DNA from 4 places in the Humidesulfovibrio idahonensis genome. Region 2 is predicted to be linked to each of the others. Evidence: predicted binding sites of a transcription regulator. Region 2 holds the regulator's gene; each other region holds the start of a gene.
The links. The regulator sigma-54, encoded in region 2, starts transcription at its own class of promoters, with help from an activator protein. The targets are predictions, from matches to a motif close to CTGGCACGGNNNNTGCTT.

Region 1: a site for sigma-54 is predicted at 847-864, ahead of ACYQ4W_RS02990 (TylF/MycF/NovP-related O-methyltransferase). Genes of this name have one in related genera too.
Region 3: a site for sigma-54 is predicted at 2,744-2,761, ahead of ACYQ4W_RS06625 (VgrG-related protein). Genes of this name have one in related genera too.
Region 4: a site for sigma-54 is predicted at 1,357-1,374, ahead of ACYQ4W_RS10280 (DVU0150 family protein). Genes of this name have one in related genera too.

Annotation. Positions count from the first base shown of each region.
Region 1 is NZ_BAAHYE010000002.1:568,489-572,012, reverse strand. Features, by position in the region: gene ACYQ4W_RS02990 (TylF/MycF/NovP-related O-methyltransferase) at 66-779, opposite strand; gene ACYQ4W_RS02985 (TetR/AcrR family transcriptional regulator) at 1,366-1,923, opposite strand; gene ACYQ4W_RS02980 (glycosyltransferase family 2 protein) at 2,218-3,087, opposite strand; gene ACYQ4W_RS02975 (rubredoxin) at 3,289-3,462, shown strand.
Region 2 is NZ_BAAHYE010000002.1:1,185,013-1,188,536, forward strand. Features, by position in the region: gene ACYQ4W_RS05815 (PTS sugar transporter subunit IIA) at 1-233, opposite strand, end outside; gene hpf (ribosome hibernation-promoting factor, HPF/YfiA family) at 236-778, opposite strand; gene rpoN (RNA polymerase factor sigma-54) at 818-2,263, opposite strand; gene lptB (LPS export ABC transporter ATP-binding protein) at 2,544-3,266, opposite strand; gene ACYQ4W_RS05835 (LptA/OstA family protein) at 3,268-3,524, opposite strand, start outside.
Region 3 is NZ_BAAHYE010000002.1:1,338,782-1,342,305, forward strand. Features, by position in the region: gene ACYQ4W_RS06615 (bile acid:sodium symporter family protein) at 1-472, opposite strand, end outside; gene ACYQ4W_RS06620 (AraC family transcriptional regulator) at 621-1,466, shown strand; gene ACYQ4W_RS06625 (VgrG-related protein) at 1,624-2,664, opposite strand; gene mutY (A/G-specific adenine glycosylase) at 2,790-3,524, opposite strand, start outside.
Region 4 is NZ_BAAHYE010000003.1:873,289-876,812, reverse strand. Features, by position in the region: gene ACYQ4W_RS10285 (sulfite exporter TauE/SafE family protein) at 1-914, opposite strand, end outside; gene ACYQ4W_RS10280 (DVU0150 family protein) at 944-1,243, opposite strand; gene ACYQ4W_RS10275 (sigma 54-interacting transcriptional regulator) at 1,514-3,524, shown strand, end outside.

The DNA.
Region 1 (3,524 bases), 620 kb from region 2:
GGCCTTGCAAAGGCTAGCCCGGCCTTGCCGGCCCACTTCACGTATGCTGACGACCGGCGGCGTCCCTAGGCCGTTATCTCCACCACCAGCTTCACGAAATCGCGGCGGCGCGCCCGGATTTTGTAGCTGCGTCCACAGGCCAGGCAAAAGTCCTCAAGGGCCGCGTACTCATCGGTGAACCCGCGCGCGGTGAACTCGTCGAACAGGATGATGGTGCCCGGCCGGATGTGCCGGTTCATCATCATGAGCACATAGAGCGAGGACGAATACAGGTCCGCGTCCATGTGCAGCACCAGCCGGTTGCGCGGCACAAAGCCGAGGCTGAAGGCGTCCACAGTCTGCTGGAACAAGCCCTTGATGAAGGCGGCGCGGCTGTCGTCCACCTGCGGCACCTGCCCGCCCGTGCTGTAGGCGCCCTTGGGCGCATCCTCCTGCCAATTTTCCGGCAGCCCCTCAAAGGAATCAAAGCCGTAAAAGCGCGACTCGGCCTGCTTGCTTAAGCCCAGCCAAGCGCGGAAACTTTCTCCCCCGGCAACGCCAAACTCCAGATAATCAACAGGAACTTTGCCCACAACGCGATTGTACACGTACGCGTAGAAGGCTTGGCGCTCCTCGTAAGAAAAGTCCATGACCACGCAGTCGTCGCCAATGCCCGAGGCGACCTTGTTGAACTGCCGCTGGCGGTACTGCATGTTGAAGTCTTCCGGCTCGCCATGGGCCAACATGTGCACGGCAAATTTGATGATATCTCCGGGACTCGACGCTTGTTCCCTGTACATCGCAGGCTCCTTGCTTGTGCGTTCGGCGCTGCGCAGCACCGCTGCGGACCGATATTGCCCAGGGCTTAAGCAAGTTGCGTTCCAGTGATCGCGAAGCATTTCCGAGAGCTGCCGCTCCACGCGCCCCGCCTGGCTGCGCGACGAGAGAAGCGTCTCCGGAACGGCACACAAGACGGCAGCGCTCCGACCTTCTGAAACGCCCAGAGCGATGCCACCTGCGAAGCAAGCCGAGCGACCAGATGGCGCACCAGGGCGGAAGCCGAGCGGCCCGGCAGCGCTTCACAGACCCACCACACGGAATCGGCCCGACGGCGCGGCGCGGCCTGCTGCGGCCAGGCGGACAGAAAGGGAAAAGCCCCCGGCGAATGTCTTCGCCAGGGGCTTTCGGGGGTTGTTAGTGCTTGATGCACTGCTTGTACATGAACAACGCGATGAGACCCAACACAGCCAATGCGCCGGCAATGGCGCCCAAATCAGCAAGGCTCATTATCGCCTCCACGGGCTTGCGCCCGATATAGCCAGCAGGCGGCAACCGTCGTCCACCGGGTTTTTGCCGTCCCACAGCGGGGCGTCGTCATTCCATGCTTCATGGCTCGCGCGCCAGCAAAATCTTGTCGTAGAACGCGGCCAGATGCTTGGCGCCGTCGTAGTCGCGCTTGAACTCAAAGAGCTTGAGCCGCCCGACGCCATGCAGCGAACCGAGGATCATGTAGGCCAGCTCCTCGGTGTCGCGGATTTGAAATTCGCCGCTCGCCGCGCCCTTTTCCAGCACCTCCAGAATGTCGGCGTAGAGGTGCTCGTAGAACCCGACGGCTCCATGCCCCTGCCTGGCCGAGGCGCTTTGATACAGGAACTGCGCCCCTTCCGGGTTCTGGTCGAGGAAGGCGAAATGGTGGTCGAAAAGCGCGTGCAGGCTCGCAAGGGCGGTGTCGGTCTTGGGCAAGGCCCGCAAGGCGGAGGTATAGGCGGCGTCCAGCTCCTGGGCCACGGCCCGGATGACGCTTTCCTTGTTCTCGAAGTAATAGAAGAGCAGCCCCTTGGCCACGCCCGCCTTGGCGGCGATGGCGGCGATGGTGGCGGCCTTGACGCCCTTTGCGGCGACAAGGCTCTTGGCGGCGTTGAGTAAGGCGCGGCGATTGTCCATCAGCACCTCTTTGACCACTTGGTCAACTTGCCTGAACGATCGACCTCTTTCGGCATCTTGTCAAGCCGCTGCGGCGCACGAAGACAACTATCGACAAGAGGGCGCACGCTGCGGCGTGGTGGGGCAACGTCGCGGTGTGGCGGAAGACGGGAATGATCCTGGGGGATTTCCGTTGCCAAGCGCTCCCACAGTGCGGACGTGGAGTCAGGTGATTGCGCCAAGTCTGCCGGGCCAAACCTGCCGGGGCCAGTCCGCCCGGCCAGTCCGCCCGGCCAGTCCGTCAGGCCAAACCGGTCAGATGACGATGGGTTCGAGCGGCAAACGTCTGGTGGCGTGGTCCGGCAAAATGGGGATGATGCCGCGGGGCATGGGGTCGGTGCAGGGGTCGCGGCGCAGCACATCCCGCGCCCAGGCCTGCGTCCACGAGGGGAAGAAGCCGGCGTTCTCCAGCACCAGCCGCGCCTTGGACAGGGCGTCGTCCTGCCGGGCCATGGCGGAGAAGCTGCCCTCGTGCACACGGTACAGGTAGAGCGGCTGGGCCACATGGGCGAAGCGCGCCCGCTTGAGCGCCAGCTGGATCCAGAAGTCCCAGTCCTCGTACAGCGTGTCCGCACGGTAGCGCGCGCCCCGGTCCCACAGCACGCGCCGGAACAAGGCCGTCGGCGAAAGGATGTTCTGGTTCGCCAGCAGAAATTTGTGATACCCGCCCAGGCGCACCTCGCGCCGCTCGTCGCCTTCCCCTTGCAGATAGTCCGTATAGGCGACATCGGCCCCGTGGTCCAAGGCCTCCAGACAGCGGGTCAAAAAGTCCGGCAGCAGTTCGTCGTCCGGGTCCAGGGTCAGCAGGGCGTTGCCCTTGGCCTGGGCCAAACCGGCGTTGCGCACCGGGCCAGGCCGACCCTGGCGCGGCAAGGACACGATCCTGTGCCCGGCAAAGGGCATGGACGGCAGCAGCTCCCGCGCCAGTTCAAGGGAGCCGTCGCTGCTCGCGTCATCAACGAAGATGACCTCCACGCGCCTGGGGTTGACGCTCTGGGCCAAAAGCGAATGCAGGCAGCCGGAGAGGAAGCTCCCGTAGTTGTGGTTCGGGATGATGACGGAGACCTCAGGACGGCAGGGGAGGCCGCCGCGCGCGGGGCTGCCCGCTATGGTTCCTCGTGGCATGGGACCCCGCCTCCTCATCGCGCCGGACTTGCAACAGGCACGGCCGTTGCTGCGCATCATCCTTATCGGCCGGGGCGGACAAAAGCTTAGCCTTGACGCGCGCCCCCCAGGATGGATAGCTTTGGGCCGCAATATCCCGGCGTCCCTGCGCCCTGCCCCGCAAACACCCGGCCGATGGCCGAAAGACCTTTGGAGAACACCATGCGTTGCGCTTGTCTTTTGTGCGGCTACATCTATCATCCTGAAAAAGGCGACCCCGAACGCGGCATCGAGCCCGGCACGGAAGCCCGCGACCTGCCGCCCGAATGGACGTGCCCCAAGTGCAAGGCCGATCAGGACGCCTTCGCCATGATGGAGGACGAGGAAGAAGAATAGCGGCGAAAAGCCGGGGGAGACAGCTGCCGTGCTTTCAGGACGCAACGAGCTGCGGCAAAGGC
Region 2 (3,524 bases):
ACGATGATGTTCTCAAGCGCGGGCAGTTTGCCGTGGGGAATGGCCACCCCGTCGCCAATGCCCGTGGTGCCGAGACCCTCCCGGTCCAGCAGGACCGAGAGGGCGAGTTCGGCGTCCAAATGGGGATGGCGGGCCGCAATGGCGCCCGTCATCTCCCGCAACACATCGGGCTTGGTGGTCGAGGCAAGCTCGGGCAGCACCAGATCCCGGTCAAGGTACTCGTCAAGGCGCATCGTTAGTTTCCAGGGTCGATGAGACCGAAGTCTCCGTTCTTGGTGCGGTAAAGCACATTGACGCGTGAGGTGTCCGCATTGCGGAACACGAGAAACTCGAACTTCCTGCTCTCAAGCTGCATGGCCGCTTCATCGACGCTCATGGGCTTGGGCTCGAAGTTGTCCGTCTCCTTGATGGTCGGAGTGCGGCCGCCGGGCTCTTCGCTAAAGCTGATGACATCCATGCGGGCTGCCCGGGGAGTGCCGCCGCGGCGGCGCTCCTTGTGGCGCTCGCGCATGCGCTTCAGCTGCGCCTCCAGCTTGTCCAGCACCTGGTCGATGGTGGAGTACATGTCCTCGGATTCTTCGTAGGCGGAGATGTGCAGGTTGTCCGAGAGCAGGACAACATCGGCCTTGTGGCGGAACTTCTCCACGGAAAGGCTGATCTGCAGCTCCGTCTCAACGGTATCGCCAATGAACTTGCCCATCTTCTCAAAGCGGGAAGAGGCATATTCCTTCAAGTGGTCAGAGGGCTCGAAATTCTTGAAGGCGAAAGAAATGTTCATGCAATACCTCCGTGATGCTTGATGGCGGGCGACGCCTGTTTAGAAGACCTGCTTGCGCTTGGAGGAGGATTCGATGTTCATCGCGGTGCGGTATTTGGCTACCGTGCGCCGCGCGATGTTCACCTCCAATTTCTGCTTGAGGATCTCGCCTATCTGTTCATCGCTGAGTGGTCTTTTGGGGTTCTCCTCGTTTATCAGTTGTTTAATGAGCGCCTTGACGGATTCGGAACCGACCTGGGTGCCGTCGTCAAGGTCTAGGGCGCTGTTGAAAAAGAACTTCAGCTCATAAATGCCGTGCGGCGTTGCGACATACTTGCTCGTGGTGATGCGGCTCACCGTGGACTCGTGCATGCCGATGTCCTCCGCAACCTCTTTCAGGATCAGCGGTTTGAGCTTGGTGACGCCAAACTCGAAAAAGTCGCGCTGAAACCGAACGATGCTCTCCATCACCTTGTACAAGGTCCGCTGCCGCTGGTAAAGGCTCTTCATCAGCCACTCCGCGCTGCGCACCTTGTCTTGAAAATAATCCTTTTCCGTCGAGGTCTTGGCCTTCAAATTATCCACATAAAAACTGTTGAGCTGCAGCCTGGGGAAGCCGTCTTCGTTGAGCACGATGACAAAGTCCTGGCCGTGCTTGTAGACGAAGACGTCCGGGCTCACGAACTGTGGGTCGTTGGAGGAGAAATGCGCGCCGGGCATGGGCTCAAGGGTCTGGATGACGTCCAGATACTCCTTCAGGTCCTCCATGCTGATGCGGAACTTCTTGGTGAGGGGCTTGTAGCGATGCTTCTCCAGGTCCTCCAGGTGGTCGCGCACCAGGGAAACCAGGATGGGGTCGCGGTCGTACTTCAGGACTTCGATCTGCACCAGCAGGCATTCCTGCACGCTGCGCGCGGCCACGCCAACAGGATCGAGCCGCTGGATGCGCCGGATGACCGTTTCGACATCGGCGGGCTGCACACCGGGCAGCTGCTCGCAGATCTCCTCGGCCGTGGCCTGAAGATACCCGCGCGAATCGAGGTTGCCGATGATGATTTCGCCGATGGAGAGGTCACGGTCGGAGAAGTTCGACAAGCGCATCTGCCACGAGAGGTGGCCGTCCAGATTGGGCTTTGAGGTCAGGCGGGCTTCGAAGGAGAGGCCCTCCTCCGGCACTTCGAGGTCGCGGCCCATGGCCTGCTTGGTGACGCTCGAAAATTCGCCCAGGTAGTTTTCCCAGTCCGCCGTGCGCATGAGGTCTTCCTCGGCGCGGCTTTCAGAGTCGGTGTGGGCATGCTCGTAATCGTCTAGAGTATCTGTGGAGGGCGCGGTATCAACCACATCCGGATCAAGCTCCTCCAAAAACGGATTTTCCATCAGCTCTTGCTGAATGGTCTCCACAAGCTCCAGCCGAGAGAGCTGCAAAAGCTTGATGGCCTGCTGCAGCTGTGGCGTCATGACCAGCTGCTGCGTCAGCTTGAGTTGTTGGCGAAGCTCAAGACCCATAGTCGATAACTGCTGCCTCCATCGGAACAGGCGTACAGGACGCCGAAATTTTACTTACCCCATGCGGGCTTTTGCGTGTTCAGGGTGCCACAGGCAGAAGGCCTGTGCAAGATTTTTCTGATAACCCTGCAAATATACGCACAATTCCAGAGCGGGGGAAAGACATGAAAAAAGTGTACCAACCTTCTGCTCTTGTGTAAATCCACAAAACTGAAGTTCGGCACGGCAGGATGGGGCAAGGCCCTTATAACCGGCGTGATTCAAACAGGATTTCCAAGGATCAGAGACTGAAGGACTCGCCCAGGTAGAGTTTGCGGGCTTTGCTGCTCTGCACGATTTCTGTGGGGCTGCCGTCAAGGATGACCATGCCCTCGTACACCAGATAGGCGCGGTCGCAAATATTCAATGTTTCACGAACATTGTGGTCGGAGATGAGGATACCGATGCCCATTCTTTTGAGCACGGAGATGATCTCCTGAATGTCGATGACAGCGATGGGATCGATGCCGGCAAAGGGCTCGTCGAGGAGGATGAACTTGGGATTCAAAATGAGCGCCCGGGCGATTTCCAGGCGCCGGCGCTCGCCGCCGGAGAGGAACATGGCCGGCTGGTTGGCCAGCTTGGTGATGTTGAACATCTCCAGCAGCTCAACGGCCCGCGCCTCGCGCTGGGCGCGCGTCATGGGCATCTGCTCCAGAATCACGTCCAGATTCTTGCGCACGGAGAGCTTCTTGAAGATGGAGCTTTCCTGCGGCAGGTACGAAAGTCCGAGCCGCGCGCGCTCGTGCAGGGGCCTTTCGGTCACGTCCTGGCCGTCGAGCACGACATTGCCCGTGGTCGGATTCACCACGCCCACCAGCATGTAGAACGTGGTGGTTTTGCCAGCGCCGTTGGGGCCAAGCAGTCCCACCACTTCGCGGTCGCGGATGGACAGATTGATGTGGCGCACGACCTCGCGTTCGCCATAGCGTTTGGAAAGATTGGTGGCGGTGAGCTCGGACATGCTATTTCTTGTCCTTGGGTGAGAAGAATATGGCCTCGACCCTGCGCTGCGCGCCGCTCAGAACCTCGCTGCGGTTCTCGCGGATGTAGAACTTGATCACGTCGCCGCGCACGGTGTTCTGCCCTTCGCGCAGGATGGGATTGCCCTCCATGCGCATGACGCCGTCCGCGACGTAGTAGATAAGCGTGCTGCACGCGCCCTCGTTCTTGCCCGCCACAAGCCGCACGCTGCCCTCGGCCACGATGCGCTCGATCTTGT
Region 3 (3,524 bases), 150 kb from region 2:
GCGCAAGGCTGATGATGAGCGGCGTGAGGAAGATGCCCAGCAGGCTCGAAAGCGTGGCGTTGAAGATGGCTCCGGGCACGTTGCCCTTGCCGATGGCCGTCATGGCCACGCTGGACGAAATGGTGGAGGGCAAGGCGCACAGATACAAGAAGCCCAGCATGAGGTATTCCGGTATGAACCGGCCCACAAGCGCGTTCATGGCCAGCCACAGCAGCGGGAACATGATGTAGGTCATGCTCTGGACCATGAGGTGCAGGCGCCAGTTGGAGAAGCCCTTCTTCATGCTCTCGGTGGAGAGCCCGATGCCGTGGAACAGGAACACCAGAAAGATGCCGACGTTGGACAGGACATCCGCGTGCAGGGTGCCTCCGGTGCGCCCCAGGTCGGGCAGCAGCGTGGCCAGAATCACGGCGGAGATCATGCCGAACAGGAACCAATCTTTTGCCAGTTTCTTCAAGCGATTTGCGAGCATTGCGAAACACCTCTCAAGCTTTGGGAACAATCAGGAGGATGCCTGCGCTGGGGGGGAAGCGCTTTTCCTGTTGGCTTAGCTACCCTTTCCCGGTTATGGTCGTCTATCGCTGAAACGACAAAACATATCGCCAAACGGACAAGCGCTTATGGAACGCGTTTTACCTAAACTATCCGCCCTGCCCCGGCCCATCTTTCCCCGTGTCGAAGCCTTGACGCAGCCCTCCTGGGTGCGGGTGCACGCGCACGACTGGATCCAGCTTTCTTACGCCACGCGGGGCGTGCTGGGCGTGCGCACGCGCCTGGGCAGCTACCTGGCCCCGCCCCAGCGCGCCATATGGATTCCTCCCGGGCTTGAGCACAGCGTGGTCAGCACGGAGCGCACGCAGATGCGCAGCCTGTACATCGACCCCGCTGCCGCGCCCTGGGGCTGGGCCCAGTGCCGCGTGCTCAGCGTCACGCCCCTGGTGCGCGAGCTCATCCGCGTGGCCACGCGCCTGCCGGAATACTACGACGAAACCGGACCTGCCGGACGGCTTGTGGCCGTGCTGCTCGACCAGCTCTCCGAACTCAAGGAGGTGCTCTTTTCCCTGCCGTTGCCCGTGGACGAGCGGCTCTTGCGGGTGAGCGCGCAGTTGGAGGCCCAGCCCGACGACCAGCGCACGTTGACGGAGCTGGCCAAAAGCGCGGGGCTCTCCGGCCGAACTCTGACGCGGCTGTTCCTGCACGATACCGGGCTTTCCTTCCGCTCGTGGCGCAGGCGGCTTCGGCTGCTCAAGTCTCTGGACGGCCTGGAGGCGGGCGACAGCGTCACGAAAGTGTCGCTGGACTCCGGCTACACCTCGACCTCGGCCTTCATAGCGGCCTTCCGGCGGGAATTCGGCGTCACCCCGCGCGAGGCCATGCAGGCCCCGCCCCTGTCCGACTCCGCCTTGAGCGAACCCGCGCCGCAGCAATCCTCTCCAACGGAATCCGCGCCGAAGGCGCACACCTGAGGCAAGGGATACTGTCCGCCGGCGTCTTGCCGGTGAATGCGCCAGCGCCAGGGCCGCTAACCTGGAAAAGGCGCGCCGGGAATTGGCGGCGGCCAACGCAAAAAAGCGCGCCGGAGCGCGCTTGATGCTGTCGTGGGATTTTGGACGTGCGCAGGGATTACACGATGCGGCTCATGCCTTGCTTCTCCAGCATGGCGAGGACCATGTCCTTCTCCTGCCGCAGCCTGCCGCGCACGCTGGCGCGCACGGCGTCGGTGGAGCCGCCGAACTGGTTCTGCCGCTTGTTGTACACCTCGCTCACCAGGGCCTGCTCAAAGCCCTTGGCCCCGCTGACCGCCTCGGCCACGGCGGGCGCATGTCCACCGCCCTTGCCCAAAAACTTGTCGATGGCCTGGTTGAAGATGCGGGCCGCGCCGCTGGCTCCGTGCTGCACGGCGGTGCTGAACAGCGCCTCGCGCAGGGCGGGCTTTGCGGTTTCGATGTCCACGCCGGTCTGCATCAGAATCTTTTCCCGCGCGGGCTGGTAGTGGTCCTTTTTGATGAACTCCGTTTGCAGGGCCTCGAACTTTTCCGGGGTTTCCGCAGCGATGCGCGCCCATTCGGCGGGCATGCGGCCCTGGGTCGAGCCGGTGTTGGCCGGACCGGAACGACGCAGACGCTCGGCCATGGCGGGGTCGCGCTCGGCCAAAAAGCTGATGAAACGGTTCATGGTTCCGGCGCGGGAGGAAATCTGGAACTTGCCGTAGCTTGTGCCGCCGGTGCGGTCGAACCCCACCGCCGCGATGCCTTTCTCACCCGATTCGAACATGGCGGCGATGGAGCCGAGGCCCTGCGCCGAGGCGTTGCGGGTAAGGGCCTTCTCCGGGCTCTGCGCGGCGTTCGGCTTTTGCAGCGCGCCCGGGCCCTGCCCGGTCAAACGGGCAATGGTCGACAACGCGTCCATCATCATGCTGTCGTTCAGCATGGCGGTGTCCATGCTGCCGATGGCGTTGGCGGGCTGCTCGTCGGTGGCGAGGCTCATGTTGATGGCCTGCTGGGCCATGCGCATCTGCGCCTGGAAGGCGACGGTTTTGGGATCGACCTTGCCCCCCGCGGCGCGCGGAATAGCGCCTGCCGCGCCGAGGCCGTTCAGCCCGCCGCCGGACTCCGCCTCCTGCAGGATGCGGATCGTATCGGAAATATTGTTGTTGCCGGACATCTGCTTCCCTCCGGTGCCGGTTCCTGTGGGGCAAAGGCCCTGTCAGGAGATTGATCGCGACACGTTCACGGAAGCGGGTAAGCATGGACCGTGCCTACCAGAAATCACGATGCAATATTGATTGGTTAGAGCGATCGGGAAGCGGCGAGGAAGGCGTTCAGGCGCAGGTCTGTCAGAAGTTTGGCCACCAGGCGCGAGTGCCCCGAGGGGAAGGCGTAGTCCTTCAGCTCGCCCGGGGCCACAAAGCGCGCCTCGTCGGCCTCGTTCAGGCAAAAGCGCGTCTCCGGGTCCACGCCGGGCGCGGCCTGGCAGAAGAATCCGTGCAGGGTGATGCGGTAGCGCGTGTAGCTGGTGCGCAGCACGCCGATCTTGCCGCCGGCCAGAACGCCCAGCTCGGTCTCCTCCTGGTACTCGCGCACCAGGGTCTCTTCCGGCGTCTCGCCCTCCTCCATCACCCCGCCGGGGAACTCCCACAAGCCGGGCCACACGTCGCCCTGCCTGCGCTTTTGGATGAAGATGCGGCCACGGCTGGCCAGCACGCCGCAGGCCATGTCCACGCGGATGATCTCCGGTCCCGGCTTCAGCACCGGGCGGGCTTCCGCCGTGCCGCAGGCCAGGGCTTGGCACTGCGCCGCCACAGGGCACGACGGACAATCCGGCTTGCGCGGCTTGCACACCAGGGCGCCAAGCTCCATCAGCGCCTGATTGAACTCGCGGGCGTGCAGCGGGTCGAGCAATTGCACGGCCACGGCCTCGATGCGCCGCCTCACCGCCGGAACGCTCACGGGCTCGCCGATGTTCAGCACGCGGGCGAACACGCGCAGCACGTTGGCGTCCACGGCGGGCAAGGCCGCGTTGAA
Region 4 (3,524 bases), on a different contig from region 2:
ATGCCCTTGGCCATGAGCTTGGTGATGATGGAGAGGATGCAGCCGACGACCGCGATGCCGAAGGCGTAACGGATGCCGTAACCCTTGATGTACTTGGTGGCCACAGCGCCAACCTGAGCGCCCATGGAGGCGCCGATGAGCATGATGACCGCGGCCACGAGTTCGGTGCGGCCCTTGTAGGTGTAGGTGCCGGCGCCGTACAGGCCGGAGATGGCGACTTCGAAGAGGTCGGTGCCGACGGCCACGTGGGTCGGGCAGCCGACGATGTAGATGAGCGAAGGCATGCGGATAAGACCGCCGCCGATGCCCAGGATGCCGGCCAGCCAACCTGTGAGGAAGCTCACGAAGATGGGCAGCCAAGCGGAGCAATAGATGCCGGCTTCGTTGAAGTGGATCATGGGCGGAATCTTGATGGCGTGGAAGGTCTTGTGCCACTGCACGCCCACGGCCTGGCTCGCGTCCTGACCGGCGGCGCGCATCTCGGCTTCCTTGCGCTTCTTCACGTTGATGTCATGGAAGACCATCCAGGCGATGAAGGCAAGAAGGATGATGTAGAGGTAGCGGACAACCTTTTCAACGTTGCCCAGCCGCTCTAGCCACATGATCATTTGCGCCCCGATTTCGAAGCCCACCACGGTTCCTACGAGCATGATGAAGCCCAGCTTGTAGTCGACGTTGCCGAACTTGCCGTGCCGCATGGTGGAAATGAGCGACTTGCCCGCCATGTGGGCAATGTCGGTGCCGATGGCGAACGCCATGGGGAAGCCAAGGATGTTAAGGCCGGGGGTGACCATCCAGGCGCCGCCCATGCCGAAGAATCCGCCGATGATGCCCACGCCCACGCCAAGGATGATGAGGCCGGGCCAGAAAATTTTCACGCCCGCGATGGGCATGAGGACGTACAACCATTCCATATCGCACTCTCCTCTCTTTTAGCCCTGGGTTAGTGGTCCGCGAGGTCGCGGCTCTTCAGGTCGATGCCGATGAAGCCCATGAGGAAGTCGGCAAACACGCCAAAGATCACGCCGATCGTCGGGATCAACACGATGGTCAGCAGGGCGAAGTACAGGTGGCTCTCGTTGTAGAGATTGGTCCACCAGGCTTCCCAGCCGGTAAACTTGCGCGTGTCCGCCACGATGACGATGTTCTCGATCTTGCCTCCGCCAGCGGCCAGAGCGAACTCTGGAATCGCCAGGCAGAGGACCATGCACCAGGTGAACAGCTTGTACAGACGAGCTTTCATTGGATCCTCCTAAAGCTTGTTCAAAATCTATCGAACCCCAACCACACATCCGGCTTTGTGAAAGATTTCCCGCCACTCGGCCGGTTCGATCCTCCGGATTTCGCGAAAGGATAAAGCAAACGCCGTGCCACACGAAATAAACTTGACGGAATCATTGCGTTTATTGTAATCGTGCAGTTGGGCTTGCGCGAATCGCGCAGCCAGATTGCGCTTTCTTTCACATATCCTGCGCGAAATAACGGGCTTGCGGAACAGCATATTGGGGGTGCCATGGCTTGGGGAGCATATCGCGCCAAGGCGGAAAGCGAAGCGGCCAACCACTATTGGGCTTCCTGGAGCGTGCGCAAGAAGCTTCTGGCCTCGCTCATCCCATCCATCCTGCTCATCCTCGTGGTGGCCGGGTATGTGACCAACTGGTTTTCCACGCGATATTTGAATCAGGCGCTGCAACGCACGGCGCAAGTCCAGAACCTGGCCCAGGCGCGGGAAGTGGAGGCGCTTCTCGAATACTACCGCCTTTCGCTCTTGAACCTGACCAAGCAGACCCCGGACCGCGAACACCTGCAGCACGCCATCGAACGTTGGGGCGTGCATCATCCCGGCGCCGTGAAGGAGCTGGCCTTTGTCGGCGTCAACACGGCCGATAGCGTCCTTTTGGTGCAATCCGACAACGGCATCGTCGAAATCCGCCACGACCAGTACGCGGCCATCAAGGGCAGCCCCATCTCCCAGGCGCAGCGCATACGCGGGCTCAAGGCCGGGGCCATGCCGTTTTCGGACATGACGGAAGCCGTGTACCCGCAGGCCTCATTGCCGAACCAGATGGAGCCGCAGACCTTCGTGGTGTTCCGGCTGGTCACGCCGGTCATGGACGCGCTGGGCACGTTGCGCGGGTATCTTTCCCTCGGCATCGACGCGCGCTCCCTGCGCAACATCCTTTCCTTATATAACTCGCCCAAGTCGCCGCTGTATGCCTTTGCCCGCACGAGCGAAACGCGCTTCAGCTATTTCTTCGACGACCAGGGCTGGATCCTGTTCCAGTCCGAGAACTACGAGGAGGGGGAGCGCGAGCTTGCCGTGGAGGTGGCGCGCCTGGGCATGACGGGCGATTACGGCCTGCCGGACTACGACAAGGCCTTCCGTCCCCTTCCCAAGCACGAATCCTACTGGCGCATGATCGTGGACGTGCAGTCCGGACGCGGCGGCGTGAACGACGTGGACCTGCCCTCGGAATCCGTGGACCTGCTGAGCCCCAATCATTTTCTGGTGTATGCGCCGGTGCGCTTCATGGAAAACCCGGACAAGGGGCCGACGATCATCGGCGGCATCGCCTATGTGGACCGCAGCCGCCTGACGGACGCCGCGGAGTTCCGCCACCTGGACGTCATGCTCATCATCACCATTTCGGGCATGGGCCTTGTGGCCCTGGTCATCTTCTTCGTCAGCCGGGTCATCACCAGCCCGCTGCACCGCCTTGCCGCGGAAATCCGCATCATGTTCGAGGAGAAGACCCTGCGTCCCATCCGGCTCGACAGCCGGGACATGGAGTCGGACCTGCTGGCCCGTGCGCTCAACCGCATGATCATGTCCATTCAGGACAAGCAGGAGCAGATCCGCAAGCGCGACGAACAGATACACCTTGTGCAGCAGCGCGAGAAAGTCTCCTTCGACAACGAGATACCAGCCTCGCTCGGCTGGCGGCTGGTGGGCGAAATTCCGGACCTCATCGGGCAAAGCCAGCCCATGGCGACCTTGCAGAGCCTGATCCGCAAGGCGGCGAGCACCGAAGCCGACGTGCTGGTCGTGGGCGAAACAGGCACCGGCAAGGAGCTCACCGCAGAGGCCATCCACAAGTTCAGCAGCCGCGCCAGCAAGCCGTTCATCTCCATCAATTGCGGTGGCCTGGACGAGAATCTGCTCATGGATACGCTGTTCGGCCACGTGAAGGGCGCCTTCACCGAAGCCCGGACGGACCGCAAGGGCGCGTTTCTGGCCAGCGATGGCGGCACCCTCTTCCTCGACGAAATCGGCACCGCAACCCCGAAGGTGCAGAAGGCGCTTTTGCGCGCGCTCTCCGTGCGGCGCACCCGGCCCCTTGGCAGCGACCAGGAAATCGACTTCAACGTGCGGGTCATCGCCGCAACCAATGTGGACCTCATGGAGCTGGTGCAGCGCGGCGAGTTCCGCGACGACCTCTACTATCGGCTCAAGGTCATCTTCATCCAGACGCCGCCCCTGCGCCAGCGCAAGGAGGATATCCCCATCCTGGCCAACCATTTCC